Regions from separate parts of the Tardiphaga sp. 839_C3_N1_4 genome, predicted to be linked through region 1. Evidence: riboswitches for the same ligand, from Rfam matches in the RefSeq annotation. Region 1 holds a riboswitch; the other holds the start of a gene.
What was found. Region 1 has a riboswitch for cobalamin ahead of AB8A38_RS13870 (ribonucleoside-diphosphate reductase subunit alpha). Riboswitches for the same ligand answer to the same signal wherever they lie in the genome.
Positions count from the first base shown of each region.

Region 2: linked by a shared signal. The riboswitch ahead of AB8A38_RS27580 (TonB-dependent receptor plug domain-containing protein) and the one ahead of AB8A38_RS13870 (ribonucleoside-diphosphate reductase subunit alpha) in region 1 are both predicted to bind cobalamin.

Region 1 covers NZ_JBPWQD010000001.1:2,886,322-2,893,579, forward strand. Annotated here, with positions in the region: gene AB8A38_RS13870 (ribonucleoside-diphosphate reductase subunit alpha) at 70-3,009, opposite strand; cobalamin riboswitch at 3,129-3,343, opposite strand; gene AB8A38_RS13875 (hypothetical protein) at 3,533-3,718, shown strand; gene AB8A38_RS13880 (GlxA family transcriptional regulator) at 3,725-4,684, opposite strand; gene AB8A38_RS13885 (HD domain-containing protein) at 4,857-5,498, shown strand; gene AB8A38_RS13890 (glycosyltransferase family 87 protein) at 5,470-6,666, opposite strand; gene ftsH (ATP-dependent zinc metalloprotease FtsH) at 6,833-7,258, opposite strand, start outside.
Region 2 covers NZ_JBPWQD010000001.1:5,762,001-5,769,258, reverse strand. Annotated here, with positions in the region: gene AB8A38_RS27600 (hypothetical protein) at 1-69, opposite strand, end outside; gene AB8A38_RS27595 (hypothetical protein) at 202-444, opposite strand; gene AB8A38_RS27590 (O-acetylhomoserine aminocarboxypropyltransferase) at 582-1,877, shown strand; gene AB8A38_RS27585 (alpha/beta fold hydrolase) at 1,881-2,669, shown strand; cobalamin riboswitch at 2,716-2,919, shown strand; gene AB8A38_RS27580 (TonB-dependent receptor plug domain-containing protein) at 2,952-4,907, shown strand; gene AB8A38_RS27575 (FecCD family ABC transporter permease) at 4,901-5,926, shown strand; gene AB8A38_RS27570 (ABC transporter ATP-binding protein) at 5,923-6,705, shown strand; gene cobD (threonine-phosphate decarboxylase CobD) at 6,718-7,258, opposite strand, start outside.

The DNA.
Region 1 (7,258 bases):
CCATCCTTCGAGACGCCGCTGCGCGGCTCCTCAGGATGAGGGACGGAGTGAGTGGATGGAGGGCGCGCCTTACTGGCACGCCTCGCATTCGGGATTGTCGATCGAGCACGCCATCGCGACATTGAGCTCGGGCGCCGTGAGATCCGACGACTTCACCAGGATCGGCGTCGCGCTCGCTTTCACCGGCGCTGCCGACACACCAGCGGAGACCGCATTGAGCTTGCCGTCGGTGCCCTTGAGCGTCGACTTCTCCACATGGGTCGCGCTGCGCGAGCGCAGGTAGTAGGTCGTCTTCAGACCGCGCGCCCAAGCCAGGCGATAGAGCTGATCCAGCTTCTTGCCCGATGGATTGGCGATGTAGAGATTGAGCGACTGCGCCTGATCGATCCACTTCTGCCGGCGCGAGGCCGCCTCGATCAGCCATGCGCTGTCGATCTCGAACGAGGTCGCATAAAGCGCCTTGAGATCGCTCGGCACGCGGTCGATGGATCCGACGCTGCCGTCGAAATATTTCAGATCCGAGACCATCACCTCGTCCCACAGCCCGCGCTTCTTGAGATCACGCACCAAAAACGCGTTCACGACGGTGAAATCGCCCGACATGTTCGATTTCACATAGAGGTTCTGATAGGCCGGCTCGATTGACTGCGCGACGCCGCAGATGTTGGAGATCGTGGCCGTCGGCGCGATCGCCATCACGTTGGAATTGCGCATGCCGGTGGTCTTCACGCGCTCGCGCAATGTGGTCCAGTCGAGCGTCGCGGAACGATCCATCTCAAGGCCACCGCGGGCATCGGCCACCAGGTCGATGGAATCGATCGGCAGGATGCCGCGGCTCCAGAGTGAACCGTCGAAGGACGGATAGCGACCGCGTTCGGCGGCGAGATCCACCGAGGCCGAGATGGCGTGATAGGCGATCGCCTCCATGCTGGTGTCGGCGAATGCGACGGCAGCATCCGACGCCATCGCGAGACCCAGCGTATGCAGGGCATCCTGATGGCCCATCAGGCCGAGACCGACCGGACGATGCTTGAGGTTCGAGCGGCGCGCTTCCGGGATGGTGTAGAAATTGATGTCGATGACATTGTCGAGCATGCGCATCGCTGTCGTCACCGTGCGCTGCAGGCGGGCGTGATCGATGCCCTGCTCGGTCACGTGATGCAGCAGATTGACCGAGCCGAGATTGCAGACGGCGACTTCGTCATCCGACGTGTTCAGCGTGATCTCGGTGCAGAGATTCGACGAGTGGATGACGCCGGCATGCTGCTGCGGCGAACGCAGGTTGCAGGGATCCTTGAAGGTGATCCAGGGATGGCCGGTCTCGAACACCATGGTGAGCATGCGGCGCCACAGATCGGTGGCGCGCACGGTCTTGTAGACGCGCATCTCGCCGCGCGCCGCCTTGGCCTCATAGGCGGCGTAACGCTCGGCAAACGGCTTGCCATAGAGATCGTGCAGGTCCGGCGTTTCGTCCGGCGAGAACAGCGTCCAGTCGCCGTCCTGCTCGACGCGCTGCATGAACAGGTCGGGCACCCAGTTGGCGGTGTTCATGTCATGGGTGCGGCGGCGGTCGTCGCCGGTGTTCTTGCGCAGATCGAGGAATTCCTCGATGTCCACATGCCAGGTTTCGAGATAGGCGCAGACGGCGCCCTTGCGCTTGCCGCCCTGATTGACGGCAATCGCCGTGTCATTGGCGACTTTCAGGAATGGCACCACGCCCTGGCTCTCGCCATTGGTACCCTTGATGTGGGCGCCGAGGCCGCGGACGCGGGTCCAGTCATTGCCGAGGCCGCCGGAATATTTGGCCAGCAGCGCATTGTCCTTCACCGACTTGAAGATGCCGTCGAGATCGTCGGCTACGGTCGTGAGGAAGCAGGACGACAGCTGCGGACGCAGCGTGCCCGAATTGAACAGCGTCGGCGTCGAGGCCATGAAGTCGAACGACGACAGCAGATTGTAGAATTCGATGGCGCGGGCTTCGCGGTCGATCTCGCGTAGCGCGAGGCCCATGGCTACGCGCATGAAGAAGGCCTGGGGCAGTTCGATGCGATTGCCCTGCACATGCAGGAAGTAGCGGTCATAGAGCGTCTGCAGGCCCAGGAACTGGAACTGAAGGTCCCCTTCCGGCTTCAGCGCGGCAGCGATTCGCTTGAGATCGAAGCGCGCGAGTTCGGGATCGAGCAGCTCCGCCGCAATGCCGGTCTTGATATAGGCGCTGAAATATTCGGCGTAACGCGTCGTCATATCGGCCTGTGACGCGTGGGTCGGGCTGCCGTGAACGAAGGACAGAACTTCGGTGCGCAGCTTGTCGAGGAGCAGGCGGGCGCTGACAAAGGTGTAGTTCGGCTCCTGCTCCACCAGCGTGCGCGCGGCCATGATGCCGGCCAGTGCCAGTTCATCCAGCGTGATGCCGTCATAGAGATTGCGGCGGGTTTCCTCGAGCACCGGGGCGGCATCGACTCCGTCGAGACCGGCGCAGGCCTCGTTGACGATCAGCGCCAGACGCGCCGAATCGAGCGGCGCACGGGTGCCGTTGGCGAGCGTGACATGCAGCACCGGTGCGGTGGAGACGAGCGCCGGCTTGGCGGCCAGTTCCTCGGCGCGGGTCCGCGCGCGTTCTTCGCGATACAGCACATAGGCGCGGGCCACCTTGTGGTGCTCGCTGCGCATCAGCGCCAGTTCCACCTGATCCTGGACGTCCTCGATATGGAAGGTGCGGCCTTCACTGACGCGGCGCGTCAGCGCCGCCACGACTTCGCCGGTCAGTTGTTCCACCGCCTCATGGACGCGGCGCGACGCCGCTGCCGTGTGGCCCTCGACCGCAAGGAAAGCCTTGGTCATGGCCACGGAAATCTTGCTGCCGTCGAAGGGAGATACGGTGCCGTTGCGCCGGATGATCTGCATTGAGGGTTCGCGCGCAGGCGCAGCGAGCGTTTCCGGCGACAGTTGAATCAGCGGCGCATGAGCCGCATCGCGTCCGTTGGACAAAACAGAAGATGAAGTAGGCATCGGCAAGACCCCGTGTGATGCATCAAGCAATGGGGGCTGGGGCCGAAAGGACGCTGCAAAATACACGGCGGAGATCCGCCGGCATTGCCTGCAAGCGACCGCTGGGACACCCCGCCCATGGACGTTCTGGTGTCGCGGCAGGTCTCCTGGCTCGCAGGTCAATGTCTGTTTCAGCCTTCCCGACGCTTGCGCATCAGTGACTTCGATCGAAACAGACTCACTGCTTACAGTTGCGGGGGCAGCGCCGGAATATGACGCAAAACAACGTCTTTACCGGCTTCCCTCTTAGCCACCAAGTCTTGCGACAGGGCGGACCGTGACGTCTACATTTGGTGTTACCCGCGGTGAAGTGTCAAGCGAGCATTGGCGCCGAACGCAACAAATTCGGTAGGGCTGTTGGTTCAGTGGACAACCGCTTGCGTGGCGGAAACCGCGGGGTCGTTGGCCGTTTCTGAACGATGCGATTCGTTGTCCGAAAGGACCGTGAGGCGCAAAACACCGTCATCAACCGATGGAGGATGCGATGCGCAACCTGGTAACGACCACTGAGAGGATCAAACTCAACGCTTTCGTCGAGCATCCGGGCGCACTCGCGGCGTTCGAGACGACGGAGCAGACCGCCCGGCGCCGGCTCGACGAGATGCTGAACGAGGCGCTGATGGACAGCTTCCCCGCCAGCGATCCGATTTCTTCGCTGCAACTCGCCTGAGCAGAATCAGACCGCGCGAAAGCTGGCCCGATACTGGCTGGGCGTCAGGCCGAGCCGTCGTACGAACACCTGACGCATATGTTCGGCGGTGGTGAAACCGGATTCATAAGCCACGACTTTCAGCGGCAGATCGCTGCCTTCGAGGCGGTTACGCGCCGTGTCGATCCTAGCGCCTTCGACAAAATCCGCCGGAGTCATCCTTGTTTCCTGCTTGAATGTCCGCGCGAAAGTCCGCGCGCTCATGCCCGCCACATCGGCCAGTTCGTCCACGCTGTGCGCATCGCGCAGATGGGCCATCACATGGGCATGAACTCGCGCGATCGGCGAGCCCGACTCGGCCGGCGGCACCAGATAGGGACTGAATTGCGACTGACCACCCTGGCGCTGCGCGACAACGACAAGACGCTTGGCCACGGCCAGCGCGACCTCCGCGCCATGATCTTCCTGGACCAGAGCAAGACCCAGATCGATGCCTGCGGTGACGCCGGCCGACGTCACCAGGGCGCCGTCACGACTATAGATGCGGTCGAACTCCACATGCGCTTTGGGGAAACGCAGCGCCAATAGCGGCGCATTCTGCCAGTGTGTCGTCACCGTCTTGTCGTCGAGCAAGCCTGCATGGCCGAGCGCGAATGCCCCGGTGCACACCGAACCATAACGCTCCGCATGGAGCGCCGCATTGGCCAGCCACTGTGTAAGCTGCGGATCGGCTTCAGCCGTCGGCAGCCCCGGCCCGCCGGCCATCAGAACCAGATCCCAGGGTTTGTCCGCGTCACTGAACGTCAGATCAGCGGACATCCTCAGGCCGTTCGATGCACGCAGCGGCGCGCAGTCTGCAGCGACAAGTGTGATGTCGTAGCCGTCGCCCGGCGCGACGAAGCCATTGGCCTCCATGAACACATCGAGCGGACCGGCCACATCCAGCGACTGGACGCCGGGGAATATCGCGAGGGCAACGCTCTTCATGGTGAGGCTTCATTCCAATGGCGAGGACAGGCCCAGGTCATTCTGAACAGATAGTCGTCTTGCGGCAGGAAATCACGGGTGAATGGCAGTCTCGAAGGTGGCCGGGCGATTGAGGATACAACGCGCCGGGGCGACAAGGGTGGATGACAATCCAGATTGCAAGGAGCATCCCATGAGCAAGACCATAGCCGGCATCAAAGTGCCAGACAGCGCCCTCGCCCGCCAAGTCGATCAACTGGTGCGCGATACCGAAAGCGATCTTCTGTATCATCACTCCAATCGGGTTTTCCTGTTCGGCGCGCTCGCCGGGCAGCGCAAGGGTCTCAAGGTCGATTCCGAGTTACTTTATGTCGGCGCGATGTTTCACGACATGGGCCTGCAGGCGCCTTATGCGAGCAAGGAGGAACGCTTCGAGGTCGATGGCGCGAATGCTGCCGCGGACTTTCTACGCAACCACAGGATTGATGAGCGCGACATCGACGATGTCTGGGACGCCATCGCGCTTCACACGACACCGGGCATTCCCAAGCACAAGCGGCCCGTGGTGGCGCTCGTGACAGCGGGTGTCGAGATGGATGTGCTGGGTCTTGAGTACGACGCCTTCACCGATCATCAGCGCCACGAAGTGTGTGCCTGCCATCCGCGCGGCCATGACTTCAAGAACGGCATCATCGATGCATTCGCTGCAGGGACGATCCACAAGCCCGAGACCACCTTCGGCAACGTCAAGGCCGACGTGCTCGACCTCCGCGACCCCACTTACAAGCGCGCGAATTTCTGCAGCATCATTCTGAACTCGGCGTGGAGCGAATAGCCTCCCGCACACGCATGGCGATCAACGCTGCCACCAGCAGCGTTGCGCCGAAGCCAGTTGGCGCGCCGAGAAATGGATAGGCGATCAGCAGCGCAGCAGCGAGACCGAGCACCGGCAGTTCGTGACGGCGAAAGCCTTCCGCGAGACCTATACGGGCGATGAAGCCGATGGCAATCGCAAGCACCATCACGTCGTACAGGAAAAGGTAGGGCGTCGTGAGCAAGGCGCCGACTGCCAGCGCAGCGGCTTTCAGCTCGTAGCGCACGCTGCTGCGCCACACCGGCACCAGCGCCGCTACGACAGCACCAATCATGATCCACTGAAACGTCCAGGCCAGCGGCTCGCTACCGTCGAAATAGCGCACCAGTGCGAAGATGCTCTGCATCTTGCCCCATGGCGCGCGGCCTTCGGTAAGGAAGGCCTGCGAGAACATCGGCATCCAGTGAATAAAGGCCTGCCAACTCTCGGTGCCGAAAGCGAGCCACGACACCGCGGCCAGCAGCGCGGTGGTGATGCCTGCGCTGACGAACGCCTTCCATTGTGACACCGCGATCAGCATCAGCGGAAACAGAAATCCGTATTGCGGCTTGTAGCTGAGCAGGCCCAGACAGATCCCCGACAGGATCGGCCGCGTCGGCAGCAGCACCAGCATGCCGCCGATCAGCGCCGCTGTCAGAAATCCGTTCTGCCCGACAAGGCCGTTGGTCATCACCACCGGAAAAGCCGCAGCCAATAAAAGGCCAAAGGGACGACCGACGATCGCACGCATCGCCGCCAGATACGGCACGAAGCTGACTGCAGCCCAGCCGGCAAAGGCCACGGCATAAGGCAGCTTTGCGAGCAGTGCCGCGATGAACAGGAACGGCGGCGGATAGTGCCAGGCGAAATTTCCGGGATAGCTCTGACCGAGAACAGCGATCTGGACCTTTTTCTGGATGTCCCAGTCATAGGCCCAGGCCGGATGACCATCGAGCACCAATCGCCCGGCAGACCACACATTGACGAAATCGGTGGGCGAGCCGAGGCCGTCTTCATAGATCCAGCCGCGACCGTAGAAGGTCGGGAAGAAGGCGAGATGCAACATCGCCAGGATGATGCAGACGACCAACAGCGCCGGCGGAATTGGGCCACGCTCGGGTGTCGAAGTCATCGTGAGCGGCGCTGGCATAGGGTCCCCAATGCGCATCAAGGGCGCCGGGCGACAGTGCCGAGGGAAGTTTGAGGAAGGTTTAAGTGGGACGTGGTCCCCAGATCGGGCCTCGCTCCATTTGAGCTACAGATAACAAAAAACGCGGCCTTTCGGCCGCGTTTTGCATATTTGCGTGTGAACGACTTTACGCCTGCGGCTGCGGCTCCAGGCCACCGTCCGGACGCGGGCGCGGCTTGCCAGCGGGCGGCACAGCCGAGGTGCGCGGGCCCGACGGCTCCAGCACCGACTCGCGGTTCGGCTTCTTGCCATTCAGCAAATCCGTGATCTCGTCGCCCGAGAGGGTTTCGAATTCGAGCAAGCCCTTGGCCAGCGTTTCGAGGTCATCGCGCTTCTCGGTGAGGATCTTGGTCGCTTCGTCATAGCCTTCGGCGACCAGACGCTTCACTTCGGAGTCGATCTTCTGCGCCGTGGATTCCGAGACCGCCTGGGTGCGGTTCATCTGCATGCCGAGGAAGACTTCGTCGTTGTTCTCGCCATACGACACCGTACCGAGTTCTTCCGACAGGCCCCAGCGCGTCACCATCATGCGAGCCAAGCGCGTGGCCTGCTC
Region 2 (7,258 bases), 2.9 Mb from region 1:
AGCCTGAATTCCATAGCCGGTAACGGCCCATTGTTTGCCGAGCCAAAACACATCCCGATGCAGCACCACGTCTACGCCCAATCTCGTCCGGTATCGTACAGAGACGAAAAGAACCCCAACCCGATGAGGGTGAGGCTCTACTGAACCGGTCTAGTCCATCAAATTTTAGCAACATCGTCCAGCGTTGAGAACAACGCCGATCTAGATGCGACCATTCTCGTTCGGCGACTGTGGATGCTGCGCCTTCTGCGCCCGTTCCGCATCAGCCTTGTTGGCCTCGTGGCGTCCGATCACGCACCCAGCAACGACGCCGACCTTGCCATGTCCTGCATAGTGGCCGGCGATTCCGCCAATGATCGCGCCTTTGATACAGCCTTTCGCCTCGGCCGCAACCGATGAAAACGCGAGACCCGCAACCACAGTGCACAGCAGCAATTTCTTCATGATAACTCTCCCGCGTAATCGACCTCGTATAAGTCGCAGCGCCGCATTTCGTTCCGCGCGTTGAAATATCGCCGACTCACGCTCGCATCCGATTCGTGCCATAGATGTCGAAAATCGTGCCCAGGGATAAAACGACCATGCCAGCACCCAAACCGCCTGCTTTCGAAACGCTGAGTCTGCATGCCGGCCAGCATCCGGATGCAATCACCGGCGCGCGGGCCGTGCCGATCTACCAGACCACATCCTATGTGTTTCAGGATTCGGATCACGCTGCTGCGCTGTTCAATCTCGAACGTGCCGGCCACATCTATACGCGCATTTCAAATCCGACGACGGCGGTGCTGGAAGAGCGACTCGCCGCACTCGAGAACGGGGTCGGCGCCGTGTGCACCGCATCAGGCATGGCAGCGCTGCATCTCGCCATCGCCACACTGCTCAATGCCGGCGATCACATCGTGGCGTCGTCCTCGCTCTATGGCGGCACCATCAACTTGCTGGCGCATACGCTGCCGCGCTTCGGCATTACCACGACATTCGTCAAGCCGCGCGACCTCGACGCTTTCAAATCTGCGATCAACCCCAACACCAGACTGATCATCGGCGAAACCATCGGCAATCCCGGCCTCGAAGTGCTCGACATACCCGCCGTCGCCGACATCGCCCATGCCGCAAAGATCCCGCTGCTGATCGACAACACCTTTGCGACGCCGTTCCTGTCGCGGCCGATCGAGCTCGGCGCCGATATCGTGATGAACTCGGCCACCAAATGGATCGGCGGCCACGGCATCGCCATCGGCGGCGTCATCGTCGATGGTGGCCGCTTCGACTGGCACGCCTCCGGCAAATTCCCTGTCCTGACCGAACCCTATGCCGGCTATCACGGCATCGTCTTCGACGAACAATTCGGCAATGCCGCCTTCATCATGCGCGCCCGCACCGAAGGCCTACGCGATTTCGGCGCGTGTCTCTCGCCGACCAATGCCTTCCAGCTCCTGCAAGGCGTCGAGACACTGGGCATCCGCATGGAGCGCCACATGGCCAATACACATGCGGTGCTGGCCGCGCTCACAGCCAACAAGGCGGTCGACTGGGTGCTGCATCCATCGCTGGAGAACCATCCGGACTATCAATTAGCGAAGCGCCTGCTGCCGCGCGGCGCCGGCTCCATCGTCTCGTTTGGTATCAAGGGCGGCCGCAATGCCGGTCGCAAATTCATCGAGGCGCTCAAGCTGACCAGTCACCTCGCCAATGTCGGCGACGCCAAGACGCTGGTCATTCATCCCGGCAGCACCACGCATCAGCAGATGGACGCCGAGCAACTCAAGGCCGCCGGCATCGGCGAGGAGCTGATCCGCCTCTCCGTCGGCATCGAAGCCGCCGATGACATCATCGATGACCTCGCGCAGGCGCTGCGCATCTCGCAGAAGGGCTGAGCGATGCAACTCACCGTCAACGGTCACGAGACCTATCTCGCGAATGGCGGCCGCGCATTCGATCCGTCCTTGCCCGTAGTCGTGATGATCCACGGCGCCGGCTTCGATCACTCGACCTGGGCGCTGCATACGCGCTGGTTCGCGCATCACGGCTTCGCCGTGCTGGCACCGGATCTGCCGGGCCATGGTCGCTCGAAAGGTGAAGCGCTCACGACTATCGCCCATCTCGCCGACTGGACTGCGGCGTTGATCGACGCATCCGGCGCAAAGACTGCACGGCTGATCGGCCATTCCATGGGCTCGCTGATCGCGCTGGAGACCGCAGCTCGGCATCCCGGTAAAATCACACGCCTCGATCTGATGGGCACGGCAGGAACGATGACCGTCGGCCCGGATCTGTTGAAGGACGCCGAAGCCAACCAGCATTCCGCCATCGACATGGTGTCGATCTGGGGTCTCGGCTTTCGCGCCGAGCTCGGCGGCAGCCTCGCGCCGGGGTTGTGGATGCATAGCGGTGCGCAGCGCGTGCTGGAAGCCACAAAGCCGGGCGTGCTGTTCGCCGATCTCAACGCCTGCAATACATACCAGAATGCGCTGACCGCTGCGGCCCAGCTCGATATCCCTGTCACGCTCATCCTCGGCGAGCGGGACATGATGACTCCCGCCAAGGCCGGCAAGACCCTCGCCGCCGCATTGAAAAACGCCCGCACGGTGATTCTGCCGGGCACGGGCCACATGATGATGGTCGAACGTCCCGACGACGTGCTCGCCGCGCTACAGGTGGAGCAATAGAGTCCGCAACGCGGCGATGGCTGTTGCACCGCGCGGCGTGCTGTGCTTCCTGTCTGTCGTTATCGGTGCCTCCGCGAGGAGGTGAAACGGGAATGCGGTGCGGGGAAATATCCCCTATGCCGCGGCTGCCCCCGCAACTGTAAGCGGCCATTCCGGGTCCACAAAGCCACTGAATTTGCATCGCAGATTCGGGAAGGCGGACCGGGAGACCACCGCGAGCCAGGAGACCGGCCGGTAACGAGTTTCACACTCGTTCGACGGTGGGTCGACGGAAGGGGTTAAATGACTATCCGGAATTTGGCCGCAGGCACTGCGGCCGTTGTTGTTCTGTCCTGCTCTCACAGTGCTGCGCATGCGCAGTCCAGTGCCGAGCAACTCTCCGAAATCGTGGTGACGGCGGACAGAGCGCCCGAGCAACTCAATCGCACCGGCAGTTCGATCAGCGTCGTGTCAGGCGAAACCATCGCGACCAGCAATCCCGGCTCGCTGGTTGATGCGCTGCGCACCGTGCCTGGTCTCGACATCACGGAAAACGGCGGCCCCGGCGGCACGGCGAATGTGCGCCTGCGCGGCGGCAACACCGGCCAGACGCTGGTGATGATCGACGGCATCCGTGTCAACGATCCCACGGCCGCATCAGGCGACTTCGAATTCGCCATGTTCACGCCCTCCGCCATCGAGCGCATTGAAGTCCTGAAGGGACCGCAGAGCGCGCTTTATGGATCCGATGCCATGAGCGGTGTGGTCAACATCATCACCAAGAAGGGCTCCGGCCCCGCGCAGGTCAATGTGCGCACGGAAGCCGGCAGCTATGGCACCGTCGTCACGCAGGGATCGCTGACCGGCTCCAACGGCCCATGGTCCTACGCCTTCACCGGTGGCGGCCAGCACAGCAACGGCTTCTCGCGTTACGGCTACCGCATCCCTGCCCTCGAAGCGAAGTTTCCGAATCTCGAAAACGACAGTTTCGATCGCGTCGGCGGCTCCGCGCGCATCGGCTACGATGCGGGCGAAGGCATTCGGCTTGAGTCAGGCATCGTCCACTCGTTCACGCGCTCGGCCTACGATTACGCGACCGGTGCCTTCCCGGACACGCCTTCCGCGGCCACGCGACTCCTCCAAACCGTTTATGGCCGCGTGGGTATTGATTCATTTGGTGGCATTCTCACGCATAACGTCACAATCTCGAACACCCACACCGAGCGAATGTTCAATGAAGTGACGTACAAGACCAACATGTTGCCGCAGAACACCACCTCGAAGATCTCCGATTATGTCGGCAACAGTCTCGGTGCCGAATATCAGGCGACCCTGAAGCTCGGCGCATTCGGCTCCCTCGTCTATGGTGCCAAGACACAGACCGAGACCGCACAGACCTACAGCACGAATATCTCGCCTGTCGCTGGCCCGCAGACGCCGCTGCTAGCCAAACAGCAAGACACCAACTCGATCTTCGCTTTGTGGTCTGTGCCGATCGGCGAACGGCTCAACGTCACGCTCGGTGGCCGGGTCGATGACGTCGTCGATGTTGCCCGCTTCGAGACATGGCGCGCCACCGCCGCCTACAACATTACGGAAACCGGCACCAAATTCCGCGCCAGCGCTGGCACCGGCGCAAAAGCGCCGACGCTGTTTCAGCTTTACGACACGACCTACGGCAGCAGAAACCTCACGCCGGAAACCAATTTCGGCTATGACGCCGGCATCGACCAGAGCCTCTTCAACGGCCGCGTCGTACTATCGGTCACAGGCTTTTCCACTGACTACAGCAATCTGATCAACTTTGTCTCCGATGCGTCCCGTCCGCTCGGCTATTACGTCAACGTCGCCCGCGCCGAGACCAGCGGTCTCGAAGTCGGCGGCAATGTCGATGTCATTCCGGGCTGGGTGAAATTCAACGTGGCCTACACTTACCTGCACGCCCAGGATCTCGGCACCGACACGGTGCTGGCACGTCGTCCCAAGAACTTCGCCCGCTTCGCACTCACGATCACGCCCACCGACAAGTGGATGATCGAGCCGCGCGTCACGACCGTGTCGAAGCGCTTCAGCAGCGCCAATCAAGTCGGTCAGGTCGATGCCTATACCCGCGTCGATCTCTATACCGAGTACAAGATCGACGCTAACTGGAAGGTCTTCGCCCGCGGCGAGAACATCCTGAATGAGCATTACCAGGAAGTGCTGAACTTCGGCACGACGGGACCTGCGGCTTACGCAGGCTTCAACGCCACATGGTGAGCATAGCGCCAGCAGCACGACGCCGGACGATCGCGACCATCGCGCTCGTCGGTCTCGTGACGCTGCTGGCACTGGGCTCGCTCGGCACGGGACCTGTCAAACTCTCGCCGCTGACGGTGCTCGATGCATTGTTCGGCGGCGGCAGCGACGTGCAGCAGATCATCGTGCGCGAAATCCGCCTGCCACGCGCGATCCTTGCTCTGGCCATCGGCGCAATCCTCGGCCTGTCCGGTGCAGCGTTGCAGGGATTGCTACGCAATCCCCTCGCCTCGCCGTCCCTGTTCGGCGCGCCGCAATCGGCGGCCTTCGGCGCGGTACTGATGATCTCGCTCGGTTTGGCCGATGTCCGCTCATGGGCACTGCCCGTTGCCGGCATCACGATGGCGTTCCTGTCGGTGTTCGTGCTGCTTGGTATCGCCGGCCGCAATGCCGGTCTGCTGCTGCTGATCCTCGCGGGTCTCGCAATCTCCAGTCTCGCAGGTGCCGCGACGGCGCTGGTGATGAACCTGTCGCCCAATCCCTTCGCCGCGCTCGAAATTGCATTCTGGCTGCTCGGCTCGCTGGAAGACCGCAGCTTCCGCCACGTCACACTGGCGCTGCCGTTCATTGTCGCCGGCGCAATCATTCTGATGAGCCAGCGTTCGGCCTTTCGTGCATTGAGCCTCGGCGAAGAAACTGCACAGAGCCTCGGTGTCAATGTGAGCCGGCTGCGCCTGCTGGTGATCCTCGGCGTGGCGCTCGGCGTCGGCGGCGCTGTCGCTGTCACAGGCACGATCGGCTTCATCGGCCTCATCGCACCGCATCTGATGCGCCCGATCATCGGCCATGATCCCGCCCGGCTGCTGATCCCGAGCGCGCTCACCGGCTCGGCGCTGTTGCTCGCCGCCGATATCGCCGTGCGCCTTATTCCGTCGACCACCGACATCAAGGTCGGCGTATTGACCTCGATTATCGGCGTGCCATTCTTCCTCTATCTCATCATGCGCGAGCGTCGCGCTCTGGGCGGAGGCGTCGCATGACCGATCAAGCGCTGCTGACCGCGAGCAATCTGAGCGTCTCGCTCTCCGGCCGCCCGGTGCTGCACGAGGTCTCGCTTTCGCTGCAACGCAAGCATCTGGTCGCTCTGGTCGGCCCGAACGGCGCCGGCAAGACGACGCTGCTGCGCGCGCTGGCAGGCTTGCAGTCCTCAACGGGCACGATCAACGTCGCCGGCGATGCGCTGGCGTCCCTGTCGCTGCGCGAGCGCGCAAAACGCTTCGGCTATCTGCCGCAAGGCCATGTCGTGCACTGGCCGCTCGATGTGAAGGACGTCGTCGCCCTCGGCCGCTATCCGCATGGCGCGACCGATCCGGCGCGGCTGACATCGTCGGACAAGGCTGCGGTCGAGCGCGCCATGCAGGCCACCGACATCGTCGCCTTTGCCGATCGGCGTGTGACCGAGCTCTCCGGCGGCGAACGCAGCCGCGTCGCGCTCGCCCGCGTCCTCGCTGTCGAGGCACCGATCGTGCTGGCGGATGAGCCGACCGCATCGCTCGATCCCCGCTACCAGATCGATGTCATGACAAATCTGCGCGACGTCGCCGACAGCGGCGTGCTGGTGATCGTGGTGACGCACGATCTCGGCCTCGCGGCACGTTTCGCCGATACGGTGCTGGTGATGTCCGACGGACGCCTCGCCGCACAGGGCGCGCCGCAACAGGCGCTGTCCGATGACATCGTCGCCGACGTATTTCGCATCAGCACCTATCGCGCCGAACACCGGAACGAAACGATTATCCTGCCTTGGGCGGGAGTCTGAGCGATGTGGCGGCTATTTCGCCAGCGCAGCAGCAAGCCGGCTCAGAGCGGCCGCATCGGGCGGCAGACCGAAGCGCAACAGCTCATGGCTCCAGTCGAAGCGACGGCACCAGATCTGCTGCCGGGCCAATGCGGCATGCCATTTCAAGGCGTCGACATGTCGCACCAGCCTGTACAGCGACGTGCCGCCGACAATCTCGAAACCGGCATCGGCCAACACGGTGTCGAGCTTGATACCCTGGGCGACCAGCGCGACGCGGGTCTGTGTGGCCCAGCGCTCGTCACGCAAGGCGGCCGCGCCGATGACTTGCGCCGGTCCGGAACAGGCCCATGGGCCGATGGCGGTCGCGATACGCTGCGCGATCAGCGGCGCCGCGAGCGCGAAGCCGAGACGCAGGCCGGCCAGGCCGTAGAATTTTCCGAACGAGCGCAGGATCGCTACCGGCAGTATCGCACACAGGCCAGCCGCGCTGATCGCGGGATCGACATCGGCGAAGGCTTCATCGATCACCAGCCAGCCGCCGCGTCGCTGCAGGATCGCCGCAACATCGGCG